Regions from separate parts of the Shinella yambaruensis genome, predicted to be linked through region 2. Evidence: predicted binding sites of a transcription regulator. Region 2 holds the regulator's gene; each other region holds the start of a gene.
What was found. The regulator PhoB, encoded in region 2, activates phosphate uptake and scavenging genes when phosphate is short. The targets are predictions, from matches to a motif close to TGTCATNNANCTGTCAT.
Positions count from the first base shown of each region.

Region 1: the regulator PhoB is predicted to act here: its motif matches at 3,257-3,273, upstream of WMC41_RS10440 (LTA synthase family protein).
Region 3: the regulator PhoB is predicted to act here: its motif matches at 4,894-4,910, upstream of phnF (phosphonate metabolism transcriptional regulator PhnF).
Region 4: the regulator PhoB is predicted to act here: its motif matches at 1,435-1,451, upstream of WMC41_RS08065 (DUF47 domain-containing protein).

Region 1 covers NZ_CP150638.1:2,104,960-2,112,792, forward strand. Annotated here, with positions in the region: gene WMC41_RS10425 (diguanylate cyclase domain-containing protein) at 1-814, opposite strand, end outside; gene WMC41_RS10430 (hypothetical protein) at 965-1,312, opposite strand; gene WMC41_RS10435 (NAD+ synthase) at 1,316-2,995, opposite strand; gene WMC41_RS10440 (LTA synthase family protein) at 3,309-5,237, shown strand; gene WMC41_RS10445 (L,D-transpeptidase family protein) at 5,350-7,224, opposite strand; gene fumC (class II fumarate hydratase) at 7,697-7,833, shown strand, end outside.
Region 2 covers NZ_CP150638.1:123,355-131,187, reverse strand. Annotated here, with positions in the region: gene WMC41_RS00700 (aspartate aminotransferase family protein) at 1-606, opposite strand, end outside; gene WMC41_RS00695 (GcrA family cell cycle regulator) at 1,030-1,560, shown strand; gene phoB (phosphate regulon transcriptional regulator PhoB) at 1,707-2,390, opposite strand; gene phoU (phosphate signaling complex protein PhoU) at 2,410-3,138, opposite strand; gene pstB (phosphate ABC transporter ATP-binding protein PstB) at 3,193-4,008, opposite strand; gene pstA (phosphate ABC transporter permease PstA) at 4,022-5,350, opposite strand; gene pstC (phosphate ABC transporter permease subunit PstC) at 5,347-6,831, opposite strand; gene WMC41_RS00665 (substrate-binding domain-containing protein) at 7,000-7,833, opposite strand, start outside.
Region 3 covers NZ_CP150639.1:626,901-634,733, reverse strand. Annotated here, with positions in the region: gene WMC41_RS25345 (DapH/DapD/GlmU-related protein) at 1-15, opposite strand, end outside; gene phnL (phosphonate C-P lyase system protein PhnL) at 12-719, opposite strand; gene phnK (phosphonate C-P lyase system protein PhnK) at 785-1,561, opposite strand; gene WMC41_RS25330 (alpha-D-ribose 1-methylphosphonate 5-phosphate C-P-lyase PhnJ) at 1,761-2,645, opposite strand; gene WMC41_RS25325 (carbon-phosphorus lyase complex subunit PhnI) at 2,642-3,742, opposite strand; gene phnH (phosphonate C-P lyase system protein PhnH) at 3,747-4,355, opposite strand; gene phnG (phosphonate C-P lyase system protein PhnG) at 4,355-4,825, opposite strand; gene phnF (phosphonate metabolism transcriptional regulator PhnF) at 4,945-5,700, shown strand; gene WMC41_RS25305 (class I SAM-dependent methyltransferase) at 5,645-6,454, opposite strand; gene WMC41_RS25300 (pseudoazurin) at 6,454-6,906, opposite strand; gene WMC41_RS25295 (ABC transporter ATP-binding protein) at 6,903-7,703, opposite strand; gene WMC41_RS25290 (FecCD family ABC transporter permease) at 7,700-7,833, opposite strand, start outside.
Region 4 covers NZ_CP150638.1:1,627,005-1,634,837, reverse strand. Annotated here, with positions in the region: gene WMC41_RS08075 (TrkH family potassium uptake protein) at 1-701, shown strand, start outside; gene WMC41_RS08070 (hypothetical protein) at 782-1,360, shown strand; gene WMC41_RS08065 (DUF47 domain-containing protein) at 1,476-2,120, shown strand; gene WMC41_RS08060 (inorganic phosphate transporter) at 2,120-3,127, shown strand; gene WMC41_RS08055 (hypothetical protein) at 3,200-4,003, opposite strand; tRNA gene WMC41_RS08050 (tRNA-Leu) at 4,266-4,350, opposite strand; gene wrbA (NAD(P)H:quinone oxidoreductase type IV) at 4,572-5,171, opposite strand; gene WMC41_RS08040 (competence/damage-inducible protein A) at 5,343-6,098, shown strand; gene WMC41_RS08035 (universal stress protein) at 6,164-7,006, shown strand; gene gpt (xanthine phosphoribosyltransferase) at 7,129-7,626, shown strand; gene WMC41_RS08025 (hypothetical protein) at 7,806-7,833, shown strand, end outside.

The sequences.
Region 1 (7,833 bases), 2.0 Mb from region 2:
GCAGCGCCGATTTCCACACGAAGGTGCCGGGCATGTTCGGCCGCCAGGAGGCGACCATCGGATTGTAGGTGTCGGCGCCGACCGGCGTCATCACCAGCCCCGGCTCCTGCGTCACGATGGGCGTGAAGCCGAGATCGTGCACGCCGAGCCGCCGCTCGGTGTTCAGAAGCATCTTCTGCGAGACGGGCTTGACCGTGATCAGCAACGTCGGCTGCATCCGGCTTGCGGGAATGTAGAGCGACTTCGGAATGACCGCCTGCACGACGACGATGCTCATGACCCGGTCGATGAGGCGCATGCCGGAGACGTGGATTTGCGGCAGCGCCGGCGTCAGGAGGTCGGGATCCTCCCTGGCACCCTCGACCTGCCAGCCGCCGCGGTCGGGCGACAGCGCCTCCCGGTAGGCCCGCTCCGCCTTCAGCGTGAGGTCGCTCACCCAGTGCAGCTTCTCGCGTGCCTTGCGTTCGGAGACCTTGTCGCCGCGATGGACGCCGAGCACCTTCTCGCCGCCCGGCGTGGTGAAGATCATCCAGGAGAACCCGAAGTCGGCCCACATCCAGTCGCGGATCTGGTCACGCACGAAGGCATCGCCCGGCATGCCGTCCTTCAGTTCGTCGAAGGTCTTGTCCCAGAAGGAAATCTGGCTCTGGTACTGCACCACCTGGTCGATCTGGTGGCTGAACTCGTTGCGTACCAGCGTGCGCTCCGTCTCGGCGACGAAGCTGTCGGCCCGCTCGATCGCATAGTCGAGCACGAGATAATTGGCGGCCCCGAAGAGCAGGACGATCATCACCGCCGCCGTGCGGATCGCCAAACCAACCCCGCGTCGCCGCGTCGCGCGGCCCCCTTGCGCCTTGCCCGTCATTGTTTCCCTGCCTGTCCCCCGCCGGTTTGCCCGGCTTTGTTGAACGAAGGCTAGCTGACAGACGGCAAAATTCGCTTAAGCGGGCTGGTGAGCGAAAACTTAACTCCGGCTGGCCGGATCTGGGAAGCCCGCCGGCTCCCTCTCCTCGCCCGCCGAGAGTTTCCGGCAGATCGACTGCATCAGGACGAGGTTGCGCTGGTCGCGCCAGGTGGTGACGAAACCCCAGGCGAGGAGAAGCAGGATGGAGAGGAAGGCGACGCCGAGGACGACGAGGCCGCCGGTCGCAAGGCCGTAGAGGCCGAAAACCGCCGGCGTCGCGAAATAGGCGATCTGCGCCGAAAGCTGCCGTCCGGCCGAAAGGTCGCTCAGCGACCACAGCCGGATCAGCCGGATTTCCTCCTCGGTGAAGGCCGGGCGAGCGGCCGGCGCGTCGGCAGGCCCGTCCACGCCCTACCCCCGGTCGCGATAGCGGTTGGTGATCGGGTAGCGCCGGTCGCGACCGAAATTCTTCTTGGTGATCTTCACGCCCGGGGCGGACTGGCGGCGCTTGTATTCGGCGATGTAGAGCAGGTGCTCGATCCGGTGCACGGTCGCCGCGTCATGCCCGCGGGCGACGATCTCCTCGGTGCTCATCTCCAGCTCCACCAGGCATTCGAGGATGTCGTCGAGCACCGGATAGGGCGGCAGCGAATCCTGGTCGGTCTGGTTGGGGCGCAGCTCCGCGGACGGTGCCTTGTCGATGATGTTCTTCGGGATCACCTCTCCCGTCGGCCCGAGCGCGCCCGGCGGCACATGTGCGTTGCGCCAGCGCGAAATGGCGTAGACCTGCATCTTGTAAAGGTCCTTGATCGGGTTGAAGCCGCCGTTCATGTCGCCGTAGAGCGTCGCATAGCCGACCGACATCTCCGACTTGTTGCCGGTCGTGACGACCATCGAGCCGAACTTGTTGGAGACCGCCATGAGGATGGTTCCGCGCGCGCGGCTCTGGAGGTTCTCCTCTGTAATGCCTTCCTCGGTGCCCTCGAAGAGCTCCGAAAGCGAGGAGAGGAAGCCGGTCACCGGCGCCTCGATCGGCACGATGTCGTAGCGGCAGCCGAGCAGCCGGGCGCAATCGGCCGCGTCCTTCAGCGAATCCTTCGACGTATAGCGATAGGGCATCATGATGCAGCGCACCCGCTCCTCGCCGAGCGCGTCGACGGCGATCGCCGCGCAGATCGCCGAATCGATGCCGCCGGACAGGCCGAGCACGACGTTCTTGAAGCCGTTCTTGTTGACGTAGTCGCGAAAGCCGAGCAGGCACGCACGGTAGTCCGCTTCCTCCTTCTCGGGAATGCGCGACGTCGGCCCGCCGTCGCAGACCCAGCCGTCCGCACGCTTCTTCCAGGTGGTCAGCGCGATCGTCTCCTCGAACTGGCTCATCTGGAAGGCGAGCGACTTGTCGGCGTTGAAGGCGAAGCTGGCGCCGTCGAAGACCAGCTCGTCCTGGCCGCCGAGCTGGTTGGCGTAGATGAGCGGCAGGCCGGTCTCGATGACCTGCTTCAGGGCGACCTGGTGGCGGATGTCGACCTTGCCGCGATAGTAGGGCGAGCCGTTCGGCGACAGCAGGATTTCCGCGCCGCTCTCGGCCAGCGTCTCGCAGACGCCGAGATCGCCCCAGATGTCCTCGCAGATCGGGATGCCGAGGCGCACGCCGCGGAAATTGACAGGACCCGGCATCGCGCCCTGGTCGAAGACGCGCTTTTCGTCGAATTCGCCGTAGTTCGGCAGGTCCACCTTGTCGCGCACCGCGATCACCTTGCCGCCGTCGATGACGGCGACCGCGTTGTAGCGCCCCGTCTCGTCCTGCCTTGGAAAGCCGATGATGACGCCGGGGCCGCCCCTGGCGGTATCGGCAGCGAGATCGTCGACGGCGCGCCGGCAGGCCTTCAGGAAGGCGGGCTTCAGCACGAGGTCTTCCGGCGGATAGCCGGAGATGAAGAGTTCGGTCAGGAGCAGCAGGTCGGCGCCCTGCCGGGCGGCGTCCTCGCGGGCGGCGCGCGCCTTGGCGAGGTTTCCGGCGACGTCGCCGACGGTCGGGTTCAATTGCGCAACCGCGATGCGCAGCGTCGCCCTGCCCTGATCTGAGGTCATGTCTTGATCGGAAGTCATGTCTGCGGACCCATCTCCTGCTGGTGCCCGAGCCTGCGGCCGCGCGTCGCTGTCGCACTCTCGAACGGTCGACAAGCTCTTTAGAGCATGACGGGCGTTTTGGGAATGAAGGGCGGAACCTTTGCCGGCGCTTTCGGCGGAAATGTCCGGTTTTCAAGGGGTTCGGCGCGCCACCGCAGCCCTGCGACGCAGGAACCAAAACAGGGGAAGAACGTTGCAGAAAACGTTCATCTCCTGTTCAAGATGACAACCGTATGACAGATACACGAAACTTTCATGAAATCTGGAGACGGCCTTGGCCCTGCTCACCTCCGCCACCGTGGCGATCAATGCAAACGAAGAGATCGCCGCCGAGGCAGGCTTCTTCGCGCGTCACGCCAAGGCGCTCGCCGTCCTGCGTTCGCTTGCCGTTTCCGGGCTTCTCGCGCTCCTCACCGTCGTCGTCGTCGAATTCGTCACGCGCGGCTCGCTCGACCAGACATGGAGTTATTTCACCAATCCCGGACAGCCGGCCTGGACGACGACCGGCGTCTTCTTCCTGCTCTACCTCGCCATCGACGCACTGATCGGCCGCCAGCACAAGGCCGTCCTGCTCGTCTCGCCGCTCGTCGTGCTGATGGGCGTGATCTCCCAGCAGAAGCAGGTCTTCCTCACCGATCCGCTCTATCCGACGGACCTGCTCTTCGGCCGCCAGATCCTGGAGCTGATGCCGGTGCTGGTGCAGGACCGGCCGTGGACGGCCGCCCTTCTCGCGCTCGCCGTCCTCGCCTCGGTCGTCGGCCTCGTCAGCCTCTGGGTCTTCGCCTGGCGCCGTTTCCGGCCGCTGACGAAGAAGGAGCGCCTGACGCGGCTTGCCGTCGCGCTGCCGCTTCTGGCCGGCTTCGTCTCCGTCATGGACTACAACGAGTTCTCCTGGGTCCGCGACCGGCTGAAGGTCTTCCCGATCATGTGGGACCAGGCGGAGAACTATCGCCACAACGGCTTCGTCATGGCGTTCGCCATCAACCTGCCGATGGCCAACGTGCAGACTCCTGCCGGCTACATGACCGAGGCGATCGACAAGATCCCGTCAAAGCCCATGCCGGTCGGCACGAGCCACCGCGGCAAGCCTGACGTCATCGTCGTCATGAGCGAATCGCTGTGGGACCCGACACGCCTTGAAAGCGTGAAGCTCTCGGCCGACCCGATGCCGGTGATCCGCGAGAACCAGGGCGGCGGCGTCTTCTCCCCGGAATTCGGCGGGCTGACCGCCAATGTCGAGTTCGAGGCGCTGACGGGCTTTTCCAACGCCTTCCTGCCGATGGGCTCGATCCCCTACCAGCAATATGTGCGCAAGCCGATCCCTTCGCTCGCCACCTTCTTCCGGGCGGAAGGCTATACCGCGCGCGCCATCCACCCGTTCTCCGGCTGGTTCTGGAACCGCACGAGCGTCTACAAGGCCTTCGGCTTCGAGACCTTCAAGGACGTCGAGAAGATGCCTCCGCTGGAAAAGCGCGGCAACTTCACCTCCGACGAGGCGCTGACGAAGGAGCTCATCCGCCAGGCGGACATGCAGGATGACCCGTTCTTCTTCTTCACCGTCACCCTGCAGGGCCACGGCCCCTATGACGACGGCCGCTACGCGAAGACCGACATCAAGGTCGACGGCAGGCTCGACGCCCGCGACAACCGCATGCTGGCAAGCTACGCCCAGGGCGTCAAGGAAGCCGACAGCAGCCTGAAGATGCTGATGGACTGGGCGAAGGAACGCGACCGCGAGACGATCATCGTCGTCTTCGGCGACCATCTTCCGCCGCTCAACACGGTCTACAGGAATTCCGGCTACATGAAGGGCATCACCGCCTCGCGCAAGGGGTCTCCCGAGCAGATGAAGAAGGAGCACGAGACCCCGCTCGTCATCTGGTCGAACAAATCCGGCGCGCAAAAGGAGATCGGCACGATCAGCCCGGCCTTCCTGTCCTACTACATCCTCAAGGAAGCCGGCTTCGAGCATCCCTACTACACCGGCTTCCTCGGCGCGGTGCACGACAAGCTGCGCGTCATCGACCGCTACATGCTGATCGACGCCAAGGGCAACGGCACGGCCGGCTGGGCGCGCAAGAAGACGATCGACCCGCTGGTGCGCGACTTCCGCTTCCTGCAGCACGACATCATGTTCGGCAAGCAGTACGGTCTCGAGCGCTTCTTCAATTCCCATGCGGAGCTGATGGCGGCAGGCTCCTGATTTCCCGGCCAATCGGCTTTCAGGACGATCGCTGAACGAAAGAGGCGCCCGAAGAGGGCGCCTCGCATTCCATTCCCGGGAAGGATCCGCTGAGTTGAAGCGGAGGGCTCGGTCAGCCCTCCGCCTGCCGCGCCTTCTGCGTGGCGGCAAAGGCCTTGCGCATGTAGCTGTCGCGGTCATAAACGTCGTCGAAATACTCGACCACGCCGTCCTTGTTCGGCCAGGCGGTGAAATAGGCGATGTAGATCGGGATATCCGCCTTGACGTTCAGCGCCTTGTTGCGGCCGGCAGCGATTTCCTTGCCGACCTCCGCCTCGCTGATGCCCAGCACGGCGGCCGCCATCTTGCGGGGCTCGGCAAGGCGCACGCAGCCATGGCTCAACGCCCGCATGTCCCTCTTGAAGAAGCTCTTCGACGGCGTGTCGTGCATGTAGATGGCATGGCTGTTCGGGAACAGGATCTTCAGTTCCCCCAGCGCATTGTCGCCGCTCGGCGGCTGGCGAACGGAAACGCCGGCGGTCGATCCGTACCAGTTGACCGAGGACGAGGCCACCGCGCGGCCGCCGACGGCAACCTCGTAGCCCATGCGGTCGAGATAGGACGGATCGTTCCGGAGCTTCGGCAGCATCTCGTTGATGATGATCGACTGCGGCACGCCCCAATAGGGGTTCACCTCGACGGTCTGCACCTTGTCCTCGAAGAAATAGGTCTGGTTCGATTTCGAGCCGACCACCGTGCGCATCGAGAACTTCTCCGCGCCGTCCTCATGGTAATAGACCTGGAAGGCCGGCTGGTTGATGAAGACGTGGCGGACGCCGAGATCGACCGGCAGCCAGCGCGCCTGTTCCAGCGCCACTTCCAGCTTGGCGATCTTGTCGGCGACCGAATCGCCGCCCGTGAGCTTGCGGATCGATGCCTTGCCGACGACGCCGTCCGGCTTCAGCCCGTTCTCCTTCTGGAAGGCCTCGACGAGCGCGACCAACTCGGGCGTGTATTCCGGCGTGTCCTTGTAGGTGGCGATGGCAAGCGAATGATCGGTCTTCAGCGCATCCGAGCCGTGCTTGACGATGCCCTTGACGACATTGGCAAGCTCCGGGTTGCTCTGGCCCGGCTTCAGCAGCGTGTCCTCGGCGATGACGACGCGGTCCTCGCCCGACGTCTCGGCCCTCAGCTTGGCGAGCTCCGCCTTCAGCGCCCGGAAATCGCCGCTCGCCGGCGAGCGGCTTTCGAGATAGCCCCTGACATTGCTGCTCATCGCCACGTTCTTCAGCGCCGCGACGAGGTTGACCTCCTTGCGCTTGAAGTCGTGGTAGCCGGAAATCCGGTTCGGATCGATGCGGCCGCGCACGGCGTCCTGCACATAGGTGGCGACGGCGGCGGAAAGGCCGACCTCGAAGGCGGCGAGCTCGCTGTAGCGCGCATTCATGGCGGCGCCGTCGAAGCTTTCCGCCGGAATCTTGACCGCATAGTCCCAGGGGTCGAGGCCCACGGACGCCGCATCGGCCAGCACCGCGATGGCGGTCTTCGCCTTGTCGTTGATGCCGGTGCCGTCGATCCAGACGAATTTCCTCTGCGTGCCGTAGAAGGTCTCGACCGCCTTGGCGGCATCCGGCGTCGCACGCACGTCGACGGTGGAGAAGGCGGCGCGCACGCCCGCATCGCCGGCCGGCGCGACATCGGCCGAAATGGAGCTGGTGACGACCGGGTCGGCGAGCGTATCGACGGCGACGCGCTTCAGGGCGTCCGCCTTGTAGGTGTAGTAGCGCGGGCCGGTGACGCGCGGCAGCGGCTTTGCCGCCTGCTTCGTCTCGGCGCCGGGCAGCGCCACGCCGGTCGTGACGCCGGGGAGCGGCTCGGCCTTCTGCTTCTTCTTGCCGTTCAGCCATTCCATGACGGTAAGGGCGTTGGCGGGTGTCGCATGGAGCGAAATGGTGGCGCAGGAGAGAGCCAGCGTGGCGGCCAGCATGGCAGTCTTGGTAAGCTTCATCTGTATTCCATTCCCCGAATGAACCGTACGTCACGGTCTCTGGCGGCGCCCGAACCAGCAGGCCGGTAAGTTATAGGAAAGGATGGTTGATGAAAAGGAAACGCCCCTTCCCGCCCTCTCCGCAAAACCTCACGAATCCGTGACGCCTGACCTGGCAAGCCAGACGGATGAGGCCCCGTAAAAATTTGAATTGCCGGCGATTTTTTCCGCGGGAAGCGCAAATCCCCGAGGACGCGCCCGGAGCGCGAAAAAAACGAGCGGACGATTGTGATGGAAAAGGCACAGCGCCGGAAGCCCCGGCCGGGCCTGCCGGCGACCGCGCGCCGGCCTAATCGATTTTAACCGAAAGTCTCGTCCCGCACGGTCATTCCGCCCCTTGCAACCCCGTCGCAGATGGGCCAGAGATTTGCGCGATTTTTTCGCGCCAGCGCGGGGCCTTGGGGGCACGCGCGTGCCCGGCCTGCCGCCTCCCATGCGGCGGCATCGCCGGCGGCTCACCGAAGCGCATGGGTATTTAGCGGGAAGCACAATGACATCGACGCGCACGGAAACGGATACATTCGGCCCCATCGAAGTGGAGAACAGCCGCTATTGGGGCGCGCAGGCCCA
Region 2 (7,833 bases):
CAGCTCCTGCATGAACTCCTTCGACACCGGGCGCAGCCCGCCCTCGCCCTGCACCGGCTCGATCAGGATGCCCGCCGTTTCCTCGGTGATCGCATCCTTGACGGCCGCGATATCGCCGAAGGGAACCTTGAGGAAGCCCGGCGCCTTGGGGCCGAAGCCCTCGATATACTTCTCCTGACCGCCGGCGGCGATCGTCGCGATCGTGCGGCCGTGGAAGGCGCCTTCGAAGGTGATGATGTGGTACTTGCCGGCATGACCCTTGGCGAAATGGTAGCGCCGCGCCGTCTTGATCGCACATTCCAGCGCCTCGGCGCCCGAATTGGTGAAGAACACCTTGTCGGCGAAGGTTGCCTCCGTCAGCCGGCGGCCAAGGCTTTCCTGGCCCGGAACCTCGTAGAGGTTCGACAGGTGCCAGACCTTGTCGGCCTGGTCCTTCAGCGCGGCGACGAGATGGGGATGTGCATGGCCCAGCGAATTGACGGCGACGCCGGCGGCAAAATCGAGATATCGCTCGCCATCCTCGGTGATCAGCCACACGCCCTCCCCGCGCGTGAACCTGAGCGGCGCACGCATATAGGTTTCATAGAGCGGCGCGACATCGGCCATGCACGGATCCTCCGAAAAGAGATGCGGAAAAACAGGAATGCGGCTTGACTTTTCCGGGCTTCAGAAAAACCAAAAGCCGCCTTTCGGCGGCATGCCGCACTATCGGCATTTCCCATTGGGATGTCAACAAAATCGCGCCCGAAATGGCGCTGAACATCCCGCAAGGTGAGGATTCGCGGCACGCACGGAAGGTGTCTCTATCGAGTCACACCCGACCAGCAAGTTGGGGAAAACTCCGAAATCGATTCGCCCGGATTCCGGCGACTCTTGTCACAGAGTCCACCGGTCTCTAGGTTGAAGACCAATTACTAGACTGCATGCGGCGGAACTAGTCACCAAAAGAGTTAGGGCGTTCAGGTTCCGGACCCGTCCGGAACACGACGAGGGATTCCCGCATCCTGGGCGCCGAGCGGAGACGAAAACATGAACTGGACAGACGAGCGCGTCGAGAAACTCAAGAAACTCTGGAGCGAGGGCTTGAGCGCGAGCCAGATCGCGGCGCAGCTCGGCGGCGTCAGCCGCAACGCAGTCATCGGCAAGGTGCACCGGCTGAACCTGCCCGGCCGCGCCAAGGCCGGCGGCACGCAGGCCGCGGCACGCCCGAAGCGCCCGGCCCCGGCGACGCCGCGCCCGTCGAATTTCACGGCCCGTCCGGTCACCACCCGTGCCGTCGCCCGGCCGGCCGGCAACACCATCCCCAAGGAAGAGATCGATTTCGAGACGCAGGCCGAGCAGCTCCCGGTTCCGGCCAACGGCAACAACGTGGTCGTGCCGATGTCGCGCCGGCTGGAGCTGACCCAGCTCACCGAACGCACCTGCAAATGGCCGATCGGCGACCCGCTCAACGACGACTTCCACTTCTGCGGCAACGAGTCCCCGGACAACTCGCCCTACTGCACCTACCACCAGCGCCTCGCCTACCAGCCCTCGGCCGAGCGCCGGCGGATGCGGTAACGTTTCCCACGGCAGGACATGCGATGCGGGCCCGAAAGGGTCCGTTTTCGTTTGCGGCGCAGGATAGCCCCTCATCCGCCGGCCCCGCACAAACGCAAACAGGCCCCTGAGGGCCCATTTCCGTCCTTGGGAGGAATCCCGTTCGCTCAGGCCTCCAGTGAATAGCCCGCGCCGCGCACGGTGCGGATGACGTCCTGCATGTTGGCGAAGTTGAGCGCCTTGCGCAGGCGCCCCACATGCACGTCGACGGTGCGTTCGTCGACATAGATGTCGTGGCCCCAGACGCCATCGAGAAGCTGCGAGCGCGAGAAGACGCGGCCGGGCGAGGTCATCAGGAATTCCAGGAGACGGAACTCCGTCGGGCCGAGGCGGACCTCGCGGGTGCGGCGGTGGACGCGGTGTGTCTCGCGGTCGAGCTCGATGTCGCCGCAACGCAGCACCGTCGAGACAACCTCGGGCTTGGCCCGGCGCAGCATCGCCCGCACGCGGGCGACGAGTTCCGGCGTCGAGAAGGGCTTGACCACATAGTCGTCCGCGCCGGTGGCAAGGCCGCGCACGCGCTCGCTCTCCTCGCCGCGCGCCGTCAGCATGATGATCGGCAGGCGCTCGGTTTCCGGACGCTGGCGCAGGCGCCGGCACAGTTCGATGCCGGAGACGCCGGGCAGCATCCAGTCGAGGATGAGGAGGTCCGGCATGCGCTCCTGCAAGCGCATCTCGGCCTCGTCACCGGAGAGGATCGTATCGACCTCGAAACCTTCCGCTTCCAGATTGTAACGCAGGAGGACGCTGAGAGCCTCCTCGTCTTCCACGACGGCAATTCTGGGCACCATGAAGCGAATCCTGCTCTCTTTACTCGGACGCGTCGGCGACGCCGGCCGCGACGACGGAGGTCGAGGTATCGTCCTTAGGACGCTCGCCCTCCGGCTGCGAGCCGGTCGCCATGTAGTAGATGGTTTCGGCGATGTTGGTCGCATGGTCGCCGATGCGCTCGATGTTCTTGGCGCAGAACAGGAGATGCGTGCAGGGCGTGATGTTGCGCGGGTCTTCCATCATGTAGGTGAGGAGCTCGCGGAACAACGAGGTATAGATCGCATCGATCTCGTCGTCGCGCTCGCGGATGGCCTTGGCCTTCTCGATCGAGCGGGTGGCGTAGACGTCGAGCACTTCCTTGAGCTGCATCAGCGCGAGCTCGGCGAGGTGCTCGAGGCCGCGGGCCAGCTTGCGCGGCATGCCGGAGCTCTGGACGGCGATGACGCGCTTGGCGGTGTTCTTGCCGAGGTCGCCGACGCGCTCCAGCTCGGCGGCGATGCGGATCGCCCCCATGATCTCGCGCAGGTCCGCCGCCATCGGCTGGCGCTTGGCGATGGTGACGATCGCCTTGTCGTTGATCTGGCGTTCGGCGGTGTCGAGGATGACGTCCTCGGAGATGACCTTCTGGGCCAGCGCGGCATCCGTCGTGACGAGCGCTCGGACGGAATCGGCCACCATCTGCTCGGCCGTGCCGCCCATTTCGGAGATGCGGCGGGAAAGGTATTTCAGTTCTTCGTCGTAGATGGAGACGATATGGCTCGATGACATGGCTTTGTCCTTAATGCACTCGGGGTTCAGGGGTTCAGCGTCAGCCGTTAGCCGTCAGCCGAAGCGGCCCATGATGTAGTCCTGCGTGCGCTGGTCATCCGGATTGGTGAACATCTTGTCGGTGTCGTTCTCCTCGACGAGGTTGCCGAGGTGGAACATGGCGGTGCGCTGCGAGACGCGGGCCGCCTGCTGCATCGAGTGCGTCACGATGACGATGGTGAAGTTGGCGCGCAGCTCGTGGATCAGCTCCTCGACCTTGGCGGTCGCGATCGGATCGAGCGCCGAGCAGGGCTCGTCCATCAGGATGACTTCGGGGCTGACGGCGACGGCTCTGGCGATGCACAGGCGCTGCTGCTGGCCGCCGGAGAGGCCGGTGCCACCCTCTTGCAGGCGGTCCTTCACCTCGTTCCACAGGCCAGCCTTCTGCAGGCTCCGCTCGACGATGGCGTCGAGATCGACCTTCGACTTGGCAAGACCATGGATGCGCGGCCCGTAGGCGACGTTCTCGTAGATCGACTTCGGGAAGGGATTCGGCTTCTGGAAGACCATGCCGACGCGGGCGCGCAGTTCCACGACGTCGATCGCCGGATCGTAGATATCGTCCGTGTCGAGCGTGATGCGGCCGGTGACGCGGCAGCCGTCGATCGTGTCGTTCATGCGGTTCAGCGTGCGCAGGAAGGTCGACTTGCCGCAGCCCGACGGGCCGATGAGCGCGGTCACGGTGTTCTCGCGGACGTTCAGGTTGACGTCGTAGAGGGCGCGCTTGTCGCCGTAATAGACCGAGACGTCCTTGCCGATCATCTTGTAGGAAATGTCGTTCATTTTCTTGTCCAGCGCTTTCTCGACTGCTGCTTCTGACATCATGTTCATAAGACCGGTCCTTCTACCAGCGCCGTTCGAAACGGCGGCGCAACAGGATAGCGCCAACATTCATGAGGATGAGGAAGATGAGGAGCACGATGATGGCCCCGGACGTGCGCTCCACGAAGGCGCGCTCCGCCTCGTTCGCCCACATGTAGATCTGCACCGGAAGGGCCGTCGCCGGATCCATCGGCGTTGCCGGCACATCGGCGACGAAGGCGACCATGCCGATGAGCAGCAGCGGCGCGGTTTCGCCGAGCGCATGGGCAAGGCCGATGATCGTGCCCGTCAGGATGCCCGGCATGGCGAGCGGCAGCACATGGTGGAACACGGTCTGCATCTTCGAGGCGCCGAGGCCGAGGGCCGCCGAGCGGATCGACGGCGGTACGGCCTTCAGCGCGGCGCGGGTCGCGATGATGATCGTCGGCAGCGTCATGAGGGTCAGCACCAGGCCGCCGACGAGGGCCGCCGAGCGAGGGAAGCCCGCGAAGTTGACGAAGACGGCAAGGCCGAGAAGACCGTAGACGATGGAGGGCACCGCGGCGAGGTTGTTGATGTTCACCTCGATAAGGTCGGTGAAGCGGTTCTTCGGGGCGAACTCTTCGAGATAGATCGAGGCGGCGACGCCGATCGGCAGCGAGAGCACGAGCACGATCAGCATCATGTAGAGCGAGCCGATGGCCGCGACGCCGACGCCGGCGGCTTCCGGACGGCTGGATGCGCCATTGGTGAACAGGCCGGTGTTGAAGTGCTTGGCGAGCGCGCCGCTTTCGGCGAGCGTGTTCATCCAGCCGACCTGCTTGTCGGAGACCTTGCGGTTGTTTTCCGGCACGGCGAGGTCGATCTGGCCCTTGAAGGCGGAATCGAGGTCGCCGTGCGCGAGGAAGGTCACGGTCCGGGTCGTGCCGATGATCGACGGATCGGCGGTGACGAGATTACGGAACTGCACGCGGACGCTGTCCGAGATCATGCCGTTGACCGCCCTCAGGCCGGCACGGTCGTCTTCGCCGACGCCCAGCACCTTGGCGAGCGCATTGCGCGCAACGACCGGATAGTTGGCCGAAACCAGCTTCTGCGGGTTGGTGGCGCGCTCGTTGTCCTTGTCGATGATCTCGGCGGAGAACTCGACCGGGATGGTGATCATCGTCTGCTGGAACGCGGTGTAGCCCTTGGAGACGACCGAGAAGAGCAGGAGGAACAGGAAGAGGAGACCGAAGGCGATCGCTGCCATGCCGTAGAGGCGGAAGCGGCGCTCTGCGGCGTAGCGGCGACCGAGGCCGATATCGCGGCGCTCGGGTTTTGCGGTGACGCCGAGGGCGGTCATCGAGGGGCTCGTGGAGACCTGGCTCATTCGTACTGCTCCCGGTATTTGCGCACGATGTAGAGGGCGTAGATGTTGAGGCAAAGCGTGATGACGAAGAGCGTGATGCCGAGCGCGAAGGCCACCAGCGTCTGCGGCGAGGTGAATTCGAGGTCGCCCGTCAGCTGGTTGACGATCTTGACCGTCACGGTCGTCATCGGCTCGAAGGGGTTGAGCTGCATGCGGGCGGCAACGCCGGCGGCCAGCACCACGATCATGGTTTCGCCGACGGCGCGGGACGCGGTCATCAGAAGCGCGCCGACGATGCCAGGAAGAGCGGCGGGCAGGATAACGCGCTTGATCGTTTCCGAGCGGGTGGCGCCGAGGCCGAGCGAACCGTCACGCAGCGCCCGCGGCACGGCGGTGATGATGTCGTCGGACAGCGAGGAGACGTAGGGGATCAGCATGATGCCCATGACGAAACCGGCCGTCAGAACGCTCTGCGCCTGGATGAAGCTGGCATAGTTGCCGGTGACGAGGCCGCTCAGCTGGGCGGAGATGTCGCGCAGGAACGGGCCGACGGTCACCAGGGCGAAGAAGCCGTAGACGATGGTCGGGATGCCGGCGAGCACTTCGAGCAGCGGCTTGGCCACCGAGCGGACGTGGCGCGAGGCATATTCCGACATGTAGATGGCGGCGAAGAGGCCGACCGGCACGGCGACGAGCATGGCGACGAAGCCGATATAGAGGGTGCCGGCGAGCAGCGGGATCAGGCCGAACTGGCCGGAGGAATCCGTGGCGCCGGCGGCGGCGAAGCGCGGGTCCCAGGTCGTGCCGAAGAAGAACTCCCAGGCCGGGACCATGTTGAAGAAGCTGATCGCTTCCGTCGCCATCGACGCGACGATGCCGACGGTCGTCAGGATCGCGATGGACGAGGCGACGATGAGGCCGACCAGCATGACGCCCTCGACGCGGTTGCGGGCGCGGAATTTCGGCGCGATCGCGCGGTAGGCGAAGGCACCGCCGGCAAGCGCGGCGATCACGACGAGGATCGACAGGAACGTGCTGCTTGCCGTCGTCATGCGGTTGAGGTCGTCGGCGGCCGTCAGCATGTAGGGCGCCGGGTCGGCCGCGAGCGGCACGCCCTTGCTGCCCAGCACCTCGCGGGCGGCGGTGCCGTCCTTGAACAGCGCATCGCGCTCTTCCGCCGAGAGCAGCTTGAAGCCGCGGGCAATGGCGCCGATCATGTTGTAGTTGAGGTTCTGCGTCGCCTGCGGCTCGGCCTTCACCTCGTCGGGGAAGCCGCCGCGCACCGCCGAACCGATATAGATCGGGCTCGCGATGATCCAGACCAGCAGGATGGCGATGGCCGGCAGCATGGACCAGATGGCGACGAAGGAGCCATAGTAGCCCGGCCGGGAATGCAGACTGGAAAGCTTGCCGCCGGCAAGCGCGTTGGCGCGCCAGCTGCCGATAAGATAGCCCACCACGCCGATGACGGCGACGATAAGCAGTAGAAGGGAAATACTCATTGAGAAAATTCTCCCGGCGAGATCATCCGCCCTGAGCGTGCCGAGTGCCCGCCCCGACCGTTCGACAAGGCGCCCCATTCCCGGTCGAAGAACATGACGTGGGCGAAACCGCCCAAAGGGAGTGGCCGGCCCGGCATTCTTGCGAAATACCGTGCCGGCCGACGTTCATTACATGATCTTGCCGTCGGCGAAGGTCTTGCGGATCTCTTCGCGCTCGGCATCCGGAGCGGCGACGAGGCCGTATTCAGCCAGCGGGGAATCCGGGCCGATCATGTCGTCGCTCGTGAAGAACTCGACATATTCCTTCAGGCCCGGGATGACGCCGAGATGTGCCTTCTTGACGTAGAAGAACAGCGGGCGGGAAACCGGGTATTCGCCCGAAGCGATCGTCTCGGTCGACGGAACGATGCCGTTGACGGTGGCGACCTTCAGCTTGTCGGCGTTGTTTTCGTAGAAGGAGAGGCCGAACACGCCGATGCCGGACTTGTTGGCAGCGATGCGGGCGAGCGTCTCGGTGTAGTCGCCGTCGATGTCAACGGCCAGGCCATCCTTGCGGACGGCTACGCACTTGGAGAGCTGTTCCTTCTCGTCAGCGACGGCCGCCTTGATGACGTCCTGGGCGCCCGAGTCCTTGCAGCCGTGAGCGAGGATCTTCTCTTCGAAGACTTCGCGCGTGCCGTGCTTTTCGCCGGGGATATAGGCGGCGATCTCGACGTCCGGCAGGTCCTTGTTGACTTCCGACCACTTCTTGTAGGGGTTGGCGACGAGCTTGCCGTCGACGACGACTTCGGCGGCGAGCGCCTGGTAGAGATCCTTCGGCTCGAGCTTCAGGTCGGCATTGCCGGCGTCGGTGGCGAACACGATGCCGTCATAGCCGATCTTGACTTCCTGGATCTCGGTCACGCCGGCTGCCTTGCAGGCCTCCACTTCGCTGTCCTTGATCGGGCGCGAGGAGTTGGCGATGTCGATGGTGTTCGGGCCGACGCCCTTGCAGAATTCCTT
Region 3 (7,833 bases), on a different replicon from region 2:
GGACAGCCTCGTCATGCCGCGGACTTTCGCGGCGAGAAGGCGGAGACGTCGACGATGCGGTCGGCGACCTTTTCGCGCACGTCCTCGTCGTGGAAGATGCCGAGAAGGGCCACGCCGGCGGCCTTCTTCTCCGCGATCATCTCGACGACCACGGCGCGGTTCGTCGCATCGAGCGAGGCGGTCGGCTCGTCGAGCAGCAGGATGCGGTGATCGGTGATGAAGCCGCGGGCGATGTTGACGCGCTGCTGCTCGCCGCCGGAGAAGGTGGCGGGCGGCAGTTGCCAGAGTTCGCGTGGCAGGTTGAGCCGCGCGAGCATCGCTTCCGCCGTCGCCTTCGCCTCGGCCGCCGCGACGCCGCGGGCCGTGAGCGGCTCGGCGACGACATCGACGGCCGCGACGCGCGGCACGGTGCGCAGGAACTGGCTGACATAGCCGAGCGTCGCACGCCGGACGGCAAGGATCGTGCGCGGATCGGCCGTGGCGAGGTCGACCAGCCTGCCCTCGTGGTCGACGAGGATCTGGCCGCTGTCGACGGCATAGTTGCCGTAGACCATCTTCAACAGCGAACTCTTGCCGATGCCGGACGGGCCGCCCAGCACGACGCATTCGCCGGCCTTCACCGAGAAGGCGACGTTCGAGACCACCGGCAGGCGGATGCCGTCGCGAAGATGCATGGTGAAGCTCTTGGCCACTTCGGAGACAACGAGAGGGGTCGGCATGTCATTTTTCCTTTCGACGCATGGTCCTGTCCGAAAACCGGCGGCCACTTTCCGGGTCCATGCTCTCAGACCTGCAGGATCGAGGAGACGAGGAGTTGGGTATAGGCTTCGCGCGGATCGTCGAGCACGCGGTCGGTCAGCCCCTGCTCGATGACGACGCCGTCCTTCATCACCATCATGCGGTGCGAGAGCAGGCGCGCGACGGCAAGGTCGTGCGTGACGATGATCGCCGAGAGACCGAGGTCCTGCACGAGACCGCGCAGGAGATCGAGCAGGCGCGCCTGCACCGAGACGTCGAGGCCGCCCGTCGGCTCGTCCATGAAGACGAGGCGCGGTGCGGTGACGAGGTTGCGGGCGATCTGCAGACGCTGGCGCATGCCGCCGGAAAAGGCGCGCGGCTGGTCGTCGATGCGGTCGACGCTGATCTCGACGCGGCCGAGCCAGTTGCCCGCCGTCTCGCGGATGTTGCCATAGTGGCGCTCGCCGACGGCCATCAGCCGCTCGCCGACATTGGCACCGGCCGAGACGGCCATGCGCAGCCCGTCCGCCGGGTTCTGGTGCACGAAGCCCCAGTCCGTGCGCATCAGGAAGCGGCGCTCGGCCTCGCTCATGCGGGAGAGGTCGCGCATCCCGCCGTCGCGCATGCGGTATTCGACGGAGCCAGAGGTCGGCATCAGGCGGGTGGCGAGGCAGTTGAGCAGCGTCGTCTTGCCCGAGCCGGATTCGCCGACGATCGCCAGCACCTCGCCTGGCCAGAGATCGAAGGAGACATTCCGGCAGCCGATGCGCGCGCCGTAGAATTTCGAGATGTCGCGGACTTTGAGAAGGGGGGTGTCGGTCATCGGGTGGCCTCCGTGGTGCGAGAGGCCGTGGCCCCCCCCTCTTTTGTCCTGCCGGACATCTCCCCCTCGAGGGGGGAGATTGGATGGAGTGATGTTCCGCCCATCTTCAGCGATTCGATTTGAGCAAAGTTCCGGCCGCTTGCCGATCTCCCCCCTCGAGGGGGAGATGTCCGGCAGGACAGAGGGGGGTGAGCGCTACTCATTCCGCAGCCTCCTTGTCATAGGCCAAGTGGCCGCGATGGCCGGCGGAGCACCGTTCCTCGCAATGGTCGGTGTCCGAGCAGACGAACATCCGCCCGCCCCTGTCGTCGAGCACCACCTCGTCGAGATAGACATTTTCGGCGCCGCATAGCGCACAGGGCTTGTCGAAGGTCTGGATCTCGAAGGGATGGTCCTCGAAATCGAGGCTGACGACCTCGGTATGGGGCGGCACGGCATAGATGCGCTTCTCGCGGCCCGCGCCGAAAAGCTGGAGCGCCTCCGACATGTGCATCTTCGGATTGTCGAATTTCGGCGTCGGCGACGGGTCCATCACGTAGCGGCCCTCCACCTTCACCGGATAGGCATAGGTCGTCGCGATATGGCCGTTGCGGGCGATGTCCTCGTAGAGCTTGACATGCATCAGGCCGTATTCCTCCAGCGCGTGCATCTTGCGCGTCTCGGTCTCGCGCGGCTCGAGGAAGCGCAGCGGTTCGGGGATCGGCACCTGGTAGACCAGCGTCTGCCCGGCCGTCAGCCTCTCCTCGGGAATGCGGTGGCGCGTCTGGATGATCGTCGCCTCCCGCGTCTTCGTCGTCACCGCCACATTGGCGACCTTCTGGAAGAAGGCGCGGATGGAGACGGCGTTGGTGGTGTCGTCCGCCCCCTGGTCGATGACCTTCAGCACATCCTTCGGCCCGAGGATCGCCGCCGTCACCTGCACGCCGCCGGTACCCCAGCCATAGGGCATCGGCATTTCGCGCGAGGCGAAGGGCACCTGGTAGCCGGGAATGGCGATCGCCTTCAGGATCGCCCGGCGGATCATGCGTTTCGTCTGTTCGTCGAGATAGGCGAAATTGTAGGTCGCCAGCTCTGCGGTGCTCATTCTGCGGCCTCCGGAAGATCGTTGTTCTGCGCGGCCTCGTATTCGCGCCGCATGCGGCGCACGAGATCGAGTTCGGCCTGGAAATCCACGTAATGCGGCAGCTTCAGGTGCTCGACGAAGCCGGTCGCCTGCACGTTGTCGGAATGGGAGATGACGAATTCCTCGTCCTGTGCCGGGGCGACGATATCCTCGCCGAATTCCTCCGCGCGCAGCGCCCTGTCGACCAGCGACATGGCCATGGCCTTGCGCTCGCTCTGGCCGAAGACGAGGCCGTAGCCGCGGGTGAACTGCGGCGGGTTCTTCGCCGAACCCTTGAACTGGGCGATCATCTGGCACTCCGTCACCTGGATGCGGCCGAGCGAGACGGCAAAGCCGAGTTCCGGCATGCCCAGTTCCACCTCGACCTCGCCGATGCGCACCTCGCCGACGAAGGGATGGGTGCGGGCATAACCGCGCTGCGTGGAATAGCCGAGCGCCAGCAGAAAGCCCTCGTCGCCGCGGGCGAGCGCCTGCAGGCGCAGGTCCCGCGCCATCGGGAATTCCAGCGGCTCGCGCGTCAGGTCGCCGGCGACATGGCCGTCCGGCAGGCTGCCGTCATCCTCGACGAGGCCTTCACCGGCCAGGATGTCGGAGACGCGCATGACCGGCTCGCCGGCCTCCTCGCGCTCCAGCGGCGCCTCCACCGCTTCGTCCGTCAAAAGCGAGGGATCGAGCAGGCGGTGCGTATAGTCGAAGGTCGGCCCGAGGAGCTGGCCGCCCGGCAAATCCTTGTAGGTGGCCGAGACGCGGCGCTCGACGATCATATCGCCGGTCTCCACGGGTTTCGAATAGCCGAAGCGCGGCAGCGTGGTGCGATAGGCGCGCAGGATGAAGATCGCCTCGATCATGTCGCCACGGGCCTGGCGGACGGCGAGCGCCGCGAGCGCCCGGTCATAGAGCGATGCTTCCGCCATCACGCGGTCGACGGCGAGGCCGAGCTGGGCGACGATCTGCTCGATGCCGATGGCCGGCAGCGAGCGGTCACCGCGACGGCGGTCGGCGAGAAGGCGGTGGGCGTTGGAGATGGCGGCTTCGCCACCCTTGACGGCAACGTACATGGTCTCACGCCTCCTTCACGCGAAGCACGGTGGTGCGCGGCAGGCAGAGGATTTCTTCGCCCGCAACAAGGATCAGATCGACGCCGCGCGGAAAATTCTGCCGGTTCTCCGACCAGAAATGCGGGAACATGTCGGAAAGACCCACTGGCGCGATCTCCGCCTCGGTGCGGATGCCCGGCCCCTTCAGCACGAGCGGCCGTCCGCCCTCGAAGGAAGCGATCTCGACCACGAGCGTCGTCGAACGATCCGGATATTCCTGCGTGCCCTGGGCGAAGAGGCTGGGATTGGGCAGCATGGCGTCCTTTTCCACGAAGGCGAAGCGTGCGTTCTGCCGCTCTTCGGTCACCGGCGCGCCGGCATTGAAGGCGAGCCAGCCCGGCAGCGCCGAACGGGAAAGCGCCGGGGTGAGCCAGACGGCGGTATCGTGGTCGCAGAGCGTCAGCGCGATGGCGCCGGCCGTCGCATTCAGCGGCGCGGGCGGCACGACGGTCGCATCGATGCGGCCGATCGTGCCCGGCCGGGCCATGCAGTCCATCAGCGTGCGGAAGGCGGCCTGCGCCTCGAACACCGGCTCCTTGAAACCGCCGGCAAAGGCGAGCGTATCCAATGTCATCAGTCCTCTCCGCGAACCATGGTGAAGAAATCGACGCGCGTGGCGGCCGTCTGGCGTGCCTTTTCCGCATCCTCGCCGGCGATGCGCGCGGCGACGGCGTCAAGCAGCGCCGCCACCTCGGCCCTGCGGGCCGGCTGCTGGAAGAGCGCATCGAAGATCGCCGCGAGCCGCGCTTTCGTGCCATCCGTGCCGAGCGCCTGGCCGTGGCCGACCGTGCCGTCGTCGAGGCGGACGCTTGCGCGGGTCACCGTCGCTTCGCCGAGATTGAACGGCGCGCCACCGCCGCCGATGCGTCCGCGCACCATGACGAGCCCCGTTTCCGGGCCGCGCACGGGCTGGGCGGCCGGCTTGTCGTCGAGCGCGTCGAACGCCGCCTGCAATTCGGCCCGGCTCGCCTTCGCGAGCAGGCTCATCGCCGTCTGCCGTTCACCCGCCTCGGCGGTCTCGGCGGATTTCTGAATGGATGCCATTGCCTCATCTCCAAATGTCTATTAATCTAGACAACCGAACATCTTGAGTTTCGTCTTAATCGGCGGGAATGACAAGGGTGTGACAGTGTGATGTGACAAGGGGTTTCGCGGGGGCGGAAATGGTGGAACGGCAATCGGGCGTGGCGCTCTGGCGGCAGATCGCGGATCTCATGCGCCTGGCGATCAACAATGGCGACTTCGACGAGACCGGCATGATGCCGCCGGAAATGGCGCTGGCCGCCCGCTTCGGCGTGAACCGGCACACGGTGCGCAGCGCCATGGCGGCGCTTGCGGAAGAGGGCATCGTCCGGCCGATCCAGGGCATCGGCACGCGCATCGAACGGCGCGACCGGCTGCGCTTCCCGATTTCCCGCCGCACCCGCTTCTCGCAGGGCCTCGGCAACCAGACGCGCAATCTGGAAGGCCGGCTGCTCGCGGCCGCAACGGAGGCCGCGCCCGCCGCCGTCGCCGCGGCGCTCGGCCTTGCGCCCGGCGCCCCCTGCGTGCGGCTTGAAACGGTGAACAGCGCCGACAGGCGCCCGGTCTCCTGCGGGACGCACTATTTCCCGGCCGATCGCTTTACCGGGATCGACGCGGCCTACAACAGGACGCGCTCCATCACCGCCTCCTTCCAGGAGCTCGGCGTGTCCGACTATGTGCGCCGATCGACCGAGATATCCGCCGTCCATGCCGAAGGCGACGACATCCGCCACCTGAAGCTCTCGCCCGGCGCGATCATCCTCGTGGCGACGGCGGTCAACACCGACCTCGACGGCGTTCCGATCCAGTTCTCGCGCACGCGCTTTGCCGCCGACCGGGTCAAGCTGACGGTGGAGCCGGAACCGGACGCGGCTGCTTCCGGCAGCAAAGGATGAAACGGCGGTAAAGCAGCGTGCGCAGCCTGTTGCGCAGGTCCGCCGTGCGGCGCTGGGCCTTTGCGATGGGCGCATGCGAGCCGATCGTCATGTCGCGGAATCCTGCCGCCGCCAGCAGCGGCAGCACGCGCTCGACGGTCAACCCCTCGCCGAAGGGCAGCCGCTCCATGATGTCGGCATGGCGCGCGCTCATCGCCCCGTCATAGTGGGGATCGGCGCCGACGACCCTGTCGATGACGGCGATGGCCCGGCTCGCCAGCCGGCCGAGCCGGGTCGGCGCGGCCCAGTCGCCGTCGAAGAACAGAAGCGTGCCGCCGGGCTTCAGCATGCGGTGCCATTCCGCAAAGGCCTCGGCCGGCGTCGTCAGCGTCCAGACGAGATGGCGGCAGACGATCGCATCGTAGCTCTCGTCCGGCTCCATCGGATTTTCCGCATCGGCGAGCAGGAAGCGAAGCCCCCTCGCCCCGGCATGTTTTTTCCGCGCCACCGCCAGCATCGCCTCGGAGAAATCGAGCGCCGTCACCTCATGGCCGAGGGAGAGAAGGAGACGCGTCACCTCCCCCGTGCCGCAAGCAAGCTCCAGCACGCGGCGCGGTTCAGGACCGAGGTTTTCGCGGATCGCCGCCGCCCAGGCGTCGAATTCCGGCCCGTCGGGAATACGATGGCCGAAGGCAAGGTCGAATGTTTCGGAGCGCCGCGACCAGTAGTCGCGAATGTCCTCCTTGAGGTGGCTGTTGGCGCGGGGGCCGTGCATCACCGCCCCTCGCCGGCATCGATGCGGGCAAAGATGTCATCGAAGCGCGGCCGAGCGCGGGCCGGCACCTCGACCTTGCGGATCGCCTCCGTCAGCTCCGCTTCACCGACCTTGACCAGCATGACCATGCCCATGCCGAAATGCGGCGAGCATTTGATGCCGTAGTAACCCGGCTGGTCGAAGGTCACCTCGATCTCCTCGTTGATCTTGCCCTTGAAGCCCGCATAGCCCTCGGGAACCATGCCCTCGATACTCGCGGCATTGTGGCTCTTGTGAGTGGCGATGAACTTGACGCTGTCGCCCGGCTTGATCGCCAGGAAATCCGGCTCGAAGACCATGGAGCCCCGTTCGCCGCGATTGCGCATCTCGACGCGAAACGTTTCGGCGGCGGCGGGAGCGGCATGGAGGAAAGCGGCGAAGGCCGCAGCGAGGAGGAAACGGGTTTTCATCATGCCTCTGCAACGAGCTTGAGTTTGGCGGGCCGCGGTTCCGGCCGGCGATAGCGGATGAAGCAGCCGCCGGCGCTGTCGCGTTCGACATCGACGGTGACGCCGAAGACGTCGGCGAGGCGCTGCGGTTCCAGCACCTTGGCGGGCGTGCCGAGCGCGACGATGCGGCCGCCCTGCATGACGGCGATGCGATCGCAGAACATGGCGGCGTGGTTGAGATCGTGCAGCGCGGCGACGACGGTCAAATCCTGCTCGCGCACCAGCTGGAGCAGGCTGATCTGATGGCCGATGTCGAGGTGGTTTGTCGGCTCGTCGAGAAGGAGGATCGGCGCCTGCTGGGCGAGCGCGCGGGCGATATGCAGCCGCTGGCGCTCGCCGCCGGAGAGCGTGTGCCAGAGCCGGCGGGAAAAGTGCGCCATGTCGACCTCCTCCAGCGCCCGGTCGACGATGGCGTCGTCCGCCCGCGACCAGGGCGTCAGCGCGCCGAGATGGGGCGTGCGGCCGAGTTTGACGGCCTGGCGCGCGGTGATGCGCTCGGTGGTCTCGGCCTGCTGCTCGACGAAGGCGATGCGGCGGGCGATCGCCTGCCGGCCATGGGCGGAAAGCGGTTTGCCGTCGAGCGTCACCGCGCCGGCCTGCGGCCTGCGGATACCGGCCATCAGCGCCATCAGGCTGGTCTTGCCGGAGCCGTTCGGGCCGATGATGCCCAGGAACTCGCCAGGGTGCACGTCGAGCGAGACATCCGACAGGATGGTCGTGCCGCCGGCCGACCAGGAAAGGCCTTTTGCCGAGAGCGTCACAGGGCCGATCTCCTCTGGCTGAGGATGAGCGCGAAGGCCGGTGCGCCGAACAGGGCGGTGATGACGCCGATGGGCAGCACCTGGCCGGGGATGATGATGCGCGACAGCACGTCCGCGGCGATCATGAAGA
Region 4 (7,833 bases), 1.5 Mb from region 2:
CCTTCTCGCTGCTCATCCTCTTCGTCGTGCGCGGACGCATCGATGCCTGGCGCGATCCGCAGATCCGCGTCTTCCTCGGCTATCTCGTGCTCTTCGCGCTCGCGGCCAGCATATTCCAGCGGCTGGAGAATGGTGTCAGCTTCCACGAGGCGCTTGCCCACTCCTTCTTCACGGTCGCCTCCATTCTCTCGACGACCGGCTTTGCCAGCGACGACTATACGCAATGGGGCCATTTCATCGTGGCGCTCGCCTTCGTCGCCACCTTCATGGGCGGCTGTTCAGGCTCCACTTCCGGCGGCCTGAAGGCCTATCGCCTGATCATCCTCTTCAACTTCATCCGCACCGGCCTCTACCGCCTGATCTATCCGGACGGCATTCATGCCGTCCGCTACGGCCCGATGACGGTCGACGCCGATTTCCAGCGCGGCGTCTTCCTGTTCTTCATCACCTATGTGGCGCTCTCCGCGGTAGGGGCGATCGTGCTGGGGCTGATGGGCTATGACGTCCTGACGGCCGTCTCGGCGGCCGCCACCTCGCTGTCGAATGTCGGCCCCGGCATCACGCAGGCGATCGGCCCGGCCGGCACGTTCGCGGTCTTCCACGATGCGGCGCTCTACGTGCTCTCCTTCCTGATGCTGCTCGGCCGCCTCGAAATCCTGACCGTGCTCGTCATCCTGACGCCGCTCTTCTGGAAGAACTGATCGCGCGACGACCTGCGGGCGTTCTTGACTGTTGCCATGCTTCTTCGCATCCTGCCGCCAACCGGCTGGAGGAAGACGGAATGTTCGTGTCGAAGTCCCTGTTGCGCATGACCTTTGTCGCCGCGCTCGCACCCACGCTCGCCCTTGCCGGTCCCCTCGCGGATGCGGCGAAGAAGGCGGAGGAACAGGCCGCGGCCGGCGACACGGTCGGCGCGCACAACACGATCCGCGATGCCTTCGGGGCCTTCGCAGCCACCCTGCCCTTCTCGATCGGCAAGGCCGTCTTCGTTTCGGCCGCGCCGGAGGGCTACGGCATGTATGCGGTGCGACCGGAAGCCAGCTTCAAGGCCGGCGAGGCGCTGATCTCCTATGTCGAGCCGGTCGGCCTCACCTGGCGGCCGGCCGACGGGGGCCTGCTCGAATCGCATTTCACCGTCGACCTGGAACTGCTCGATCCGAAGGGCACGGTGCTCGCCGAGCAGAAGGCCTTCGGCTCCTTCGACTTCAAGGGCAGCGTGCGCAACCAGGAGGTCTTCGCCAAACTGACGCTCAATCTCAGCGGCCCGCCGGTCGGCGACTATGTGCTGCGCTACCGCTTCCGCGATGCCGCAAGCGGCGCGGTCGCGATCAGCGAGCAGCCCTTCAAGATCGTTCCCTGACCGACTTTTCCACAGGCACGCAGAGAATTGTGACAAGCCGGAATCGGCGCTTTCCAGAGGATTGACGGTCAATTATGACAGCCGCATGACAACCCCAGCCACGTAAGGGGCACCCATGCTTTCGCTGTTTCGCAAACTCATGCCGCGCGAGGACCGTTTCTTCGATCTCTTCGAGCAGCATTCCCGCACCGTCGTCGGCGCCGCCGAAGCCCTGCAGTCGCTCCTTGCCGGCGGGCCGGACATGGAAAGACACTGCAACCGCATCGTCGAACTGGAAGACAAGGCCGACGACATCACCCGCGAGGTGCTGCTCGCCGTGCGCCGCAGCTTCATCACGCCCTTCGACCGTGGCGACATCAAGGACCTGATCCAGTCGATGGACGACGCCATCGACATGATGCACAAGACGGTCAAGACCATCCGCCTCTACGAGCAGACGAGCTTCCAGCCCGGCATGCAGGAAATGGGCGAAGCGGTCGTCAAGGCCGCCCATCTTATCGCCGAGGCCATTCCGCTGCTCGACAAGGTGGGCGTGCATGCCGGCCGCCTCAGCACGATCGCCGAAGAGGTAACCCGCGTCGAGGGCCGCTCGGACGAGCTGCACGACCAGGGCCTCAAGGACCTCTTCAGGCAATACGGCAAGACCGACCCGATGGCCTATATCATCGGCAGCGAGATCTATGGCGAGCTCGAGAAGGTCGTCGACCGCTTCGAGGACGTTGCCAATGAAATCAGCGGTATCGTGATCGAGAACGTCTGATGGACGCCACCCTCGCCTTTCCGCTGCTCGTCGGCCTCGTCGGCATCGCGCTGCTGTTCGATTTCCTGAACGGCCTGCACGACGCGGCGAACTCGATCGCCACGATCGTCTCGACGCGCGTGCTGCGCCCGCAATATGCCGTCATGTGGGCGGCATTCTTCAACTTCATCGCCTTCCTGTTCTTCGGCCTGCATGTCGCCGAGACGCTCGGCAAGGGCATCATCGATCCCGGCATCGTCAGCCCGCTCGTCATCTTCGCGGCGCTGATGGGCGCGATCATCTGGAACGTCGTCACCTGGATCTTCGGCATCCCCTCATCCTCCTCGCACGCCCTCATCGGCGGCCTCGTGGGCGCGGGCCTTGCCAAGACAGGCTTCGACGCGGTCGTCTGGAGCGGCCTCATCAAGACGGCGAGCGCCATCTTCCTGTCGCCCGCCATCGGCTTCCTGCTGGCCCTCATCCTCGTGCTCACGGTCTCCTGGCTCTTCGTGCGCCAGACGCCGTTCGCCGTCGACCGCACCTTCCGCGTCATGCAGTTCATCTCGGCCTCGCTCTATTCGCTCGGCCATGGCGGCAACGACGCGCAGAAGACCATGGGCATCATCGCCGTGCTGCTGTTCTCGCAGGGCTATCTCGGCAACGAATTCCACGTGCCCTTCTGGGTGGTCATCACCTGCCAGGCGGCGATGGCGCTGGGCACCCTGATGGGCGGCTGGCGCATCGTCCATACGATGGGCTCCAAGATCACCCGCCTCAACCCGATGCAGGGGTTCTGCGCGGAGACGGGCGGAGCGATCACCCTCTTCGCCGCCACCTGGCTCGGCATCCCGGTCTCGACCACGCACACGATCACCGGCGCGATCATCGGTGTCGGCGCCGCGCGCCGCGTCACTGCCGTGCGCTGGGGCATCGCCGGCAACATCGTCTGGGCCTGGATCATCACGCTGCCGTCCGCCGCCGCGATCTCCGCCCTCTTCTTCCTCGCCATCAACGCCGTCACCGGCTGAGGCGAGCCCAAACGGAAACGGCGGAAGCGTTGCCGCTCCCGCCGTTCCGGTCATGCCGTTTTCAATTACGGATCAGAAAAGATCAGATGCGTGGACCGGCTGGCCCAGATCGTGCGCCGCTGCGAAGTGGAACGCATCGGCGCCCGCCGCATCCGAGGCATCCTCAATGGCAAAGGGACGGGCGGCGAAGGCGGCCGTGTCGTGGTCGCCGTCGGGAGCCGCCATCTTCTTGAAGACGAACGCGTCGGCGCCGCTGTGATCGTCGTCCGCCGGCTCGCCCGCCTTCTTCACGCTGGTGAACTTGAGCTGGATCTTGCTGAAGAGTTCGGCCGTCTTCGACGAATCGAAGAGATACTTGTCGGATTTGTCGTAATAGCTGCCGAAGGCCTTGAGGTTGATCTTGGCCGTGCCGATCACGTCACCGTCACCGTCCACCGCCTTGAACGTCACCACATCGCCGGAAATCTTCGTCGAGGTGATGGTCATCTTTTCGGTGCCGAGGGCGTAAACCAGCTTGAACTTGCTGAAATCCCCATCCTTCTCAAGGTTGAGGCTGTAGTTCATCTTCGTATTGAAGCTGTCGGTGTAGGTCGCCTTGATGGTAAGGCCGGCCTTCGTCTGCGCCGTGGAATAGGCCAGCTTGCTGCTATAGCCCTCGGCCTCGATCTTCAGACTCAGGCTCGTCGTGGTCTTGCCGACCTTCATCAGGATGTCGGTCTTGCTGTCGCCGAAGCTGCTGTCGACTTCAACGGTGGCCTTCAGGGTCGTGGCGGTCTTGCTGAACTTGGTCAGCGTAACCGTAAAATCACCGACGCCGCTGAGCGAACCGTAGGTCTTCTGGAGATAGGCCTTCGTCAGGTATTTCGGAAATTTCATCTACGCCCCCCAATGGTGCTCCACATTGAAACATTGGGCGCTAAAAAAGCGAAAGTTCTTTTACCTGGCAAGACTTCGCCTATAGATTGCGCCTCTTCGGCGCCGAAGGATGCAACTGTGTTGCAAGACCGGCACAGACCGCCCTGGCATCGGCAGAAAAACGACGGTTTCCGACCGCAGGAGCCACGCAACCGGCGCCGCTCTGTCCTTTCACCGACCGGCTGCGAATCACCGCCACAAAGGACACCCCATGGGTGCCGCATGGTGCGGGCGGCGGGGATCGAACCCGCACAGCCAAGGCCGAGGGATTTTAAGTCCCTTGCGTCTACCAGTTTCGCCACGCCCGCGTGCCCCGCTTTTCGGAAAGTCGAGGAGGTTCGTCAATAGGGCGTCCCGGAAATCTCCGGCCTTTCCCATTTCGGAAAGAGAGCGATGAAGCCGAACCTTCGGATGTTGGACGATCGAGGAACCGGATACCCGCATTTCGCGCGGTTTGCGGGCGGGTACGAAAAGCGGCGCGGCCTTATGCAGGCCGCGCCGCTCTGTTCGGCGACGTTTCAGGAGAACGTCAGGCCGAAAGCTTGGCCGCGATCCTGGCGACATGGGCGCCCTGGAAGCGGGCGGCGTCCAGTTCGATTTCGGACGGCTGGCGCGAGCCGTCGCCGTCGGTGATCGTCGAAGCGCCGTAGGGCGAGCCGCCCTTGACGGCTTCGACGCCCATCTGGCCCTGGAAGGCATAAGGCAGGCCGGCGACGACGAGGCCGTGGTGCAGCAGCGTCGGGATGAAGCCGAGGATGGTCGATTCCTGGCCGCCGTGCTGGGTGGCCGAGGAGGTGAAGACCGAGCCGACCTTGCCGACCAGCTTGCCCTGCGCCCAGAGGCTGCCCGTCTGGTCCCAGAAATTGCGCATCTGCGAGGCGACCGTGCCGAAGCGCGTGCCGGCGCCGACGATGATGGCATCGTAGCTGGCCAGCTCGTCGACGGTGGCGATCTCGGCCTTCTGGTCGAGCTTGAAGTGCGAGGCCTTCGCCACCTCTTCCGGCACCAGCTCCGGAACGCGCTTGACGGTCACCTCGGCCCCGGCCGACTTCACGCCTTCCGCCACGGCATAGGCCATGGCTTCGATATGGCCATAGGCCGAGTAGTAAAGAACCAGTACGTTTGCCATCGTCGTCTCCTGTTTCGATGATGCCTTTCCGCTTGATCGCGGCGTCTCGTTGGATGTAGCACTTCAGGGTGGCGGTCCCCCAGCGGCCGCCCGGTCGACAGACTGTTCACCCGCCATTGACAATGCCGTTCCTTCCGGTCGGCATTTCTGTCCGAACTTCAGAGAGCGCCCATGAGTTCCCGTCCCATCGCCACCGCCGCCATGCTCGCCATCGGCGACGAACTGCTCTCCGGGCGCACCAAGGACAAGAATATCGGCCAGCTCGCCGACGTGCTCTTCCTCGCCGGCATCGATCTCAAGGAGGTGCGCATCGTCGGCGACGACGAGGACGCGATCGTCGAGGCGCTGAATGCGCTGCGCGCGCGCCATACCTATGTCTTCACCTCCGGCGGCATCGGCCCGACCCATGACGACATCACGGCGGATGCCGTGTCGAAGGCCTTCGGCGTGCCCTGCCTCTACGATCCGCTCGCCATGCAGCTGCTCGGCGCGATGTACGAGCGCCGCGGCGTGGAGTTCAACGCGGCGCGCCAGCGCATGGCGCGCATGCCCGAAGGCGCCGTCCATATCGAGAACGCCGTCTCGACGGCACCGGGCTTCCAGATCGGCAATGTCTATGTCATGGCCGGCGTGCCGCAGGTCTTCACCGCCATGCTCGGCACCGTCGTGCCGAGGCTTGAAGGCGGCGTGCCGATGCTGTCGCGCTCCGTCGCCTCGCCCTTCGGCGAGGGCGACATCGGCAGCGCGCTGGCGGAGATCCAGAAGAAGCACCCGGAAACCAGCATCGGCTCCTATCCGCGCTTCAGCGAGAACCGCTTCTCGACGGAAATCGTCATCCGCAGCCGCGAAGACGCTCCGGCGGAAGCGGCCGAACGTGATATACTTCAGATGATTGCCGAAATCGCCGCGGCCAAGGCCGCGTCTTGATCCCGATCAAGGTTTGGCGACACCGGCAGGCGCATGCTTCCAGGGACCCAGAACAGGAGGCCGAAATGACCTACAAGACCATCGTGGCGGTGTTGAGCGCCGCCGAGGACGCCGGCAAGGTGACGGACCATGCGCTCGCGCTTGCGCGCAGCACCGGCGGCCATGTCATCGGCATCCATGCGGAAGCGCCGGTCGTGGTCACGCTGATCGCGCCGATGGAATATCCCGACCCGAACGCCGTGCTCGACCTGCAGGAGCGCGCCCAGCGCCAGTCGCGCGAGGTCGAGCAGGCCTTCAAGTCGCGCTGCGAACGCGACGACATCTCCTATGAATGGCGCCTCTTCACCGGCACCGCCGGTTATGCCTCGGCCGGCGTCATCGACAGTGCCCGCGGCGCCGACATCGTCATTGCCGGCCAGTTCGACCCCGATCTCGACGGCCCGGCGCGCGAGGACATCGAGGACCTGCTCTACGAAAGCGGCCGCCCGGTCTACCTCGTCTCCAACGCCCCGGCCGGTCCCGCGCCGATCGAGCGCGTGCTGCTCGCCTGGAACGGCTCACGCGAAGCGGCCCGCGCCGCCTTCGACGCCCTGCCCTTCCTGACGGGCGCGAAGGAGGTCGAGATCTTTACCGTCGACCCGCCGGAAAACGCCATGCAGTCGCGCGACTTCTGCGGCGCGGAGCTTGCGGCGACGCTCGCCCGCCACGGCGTCAAGACCACGGTCGCCTCCGGCGCCTCCGACGGCCATTCGGTGGCCGAGGTGCTGAACCGGCGCGCGACGGACATCGATGCCGGCCTCATCGTCATGGGCGCCTACAGCCATTCGCGGCTGCGCCAGCGCCTCTTCGGCGGCGTCACCAGCGCCATGATGCGCCATGCCCGCGTGCCGACGCTGATGTCGCGGTAGGCCCTGCCCCGGCGACTTCGCTGTGGATCGCCCGGCTTCTGCGGCCGGGCGATGATTTTCATGGGGGCCGAACTGCGTTAGGGAGAAGGAATCTTCTTTTTTCCGCCTATCAGGAGCCCGCCATGTCGCTGCCCGACAAAGCCTTCCCCGTATCCTGGGACCAGTTTCATCGCGACGCGCGCGCGCTTGCCTGGCGGCTGGCGGATGGCGGGCGCGAATGGCGGGCGATCGTCTGCATCACCCGCGGCGGCCTCGTGCCGGCGGCGATCGTCTCGCGCGAGCTGAACATCCGCGTCATCGAGACCGTCTGTGTGGCCTCCTACCATGACTATGTCTCGCAGGGCGAAATGCATGTCCTGAAGGGCATCTCGGAGGAGCTCAGCAAGGAAGGCGGCGAAGGCATCCTCATCGTCGACGACCTGACGGATACCGGCAAGACCGCCGCCGAGGTGCGCGCCATGCTGCCGAAGGCGCATTTCGCCGCCGTCTATGCCAAGCCGAAGGGCCGCCCGCTGGTCGATACCTTCGTCACCGAGGTCAGCCAGGACACCTGGATCTATTTCCCCTGGGACATGGGCTTCACCTACCAGGAGCCGATCGCCAAGGGCACGCGCGGCTGAGCCTGCCGGCGGCGAGAAACGTCTTCAATGTTGCATCGCAACATACTGATCCGATTTTTCTTTTTCCGATAGCCGGTGGATGCGGGACCGCGCCCGCCGGCTTAATCTTTCCGCAATTCGCGCAAAGGATAGTGCTTGTGTTCACCGTATGCCAACGGTGACGGGAGGCATGGGCACAGATGCGTTATGCAAGGCCGGCATTCGCGG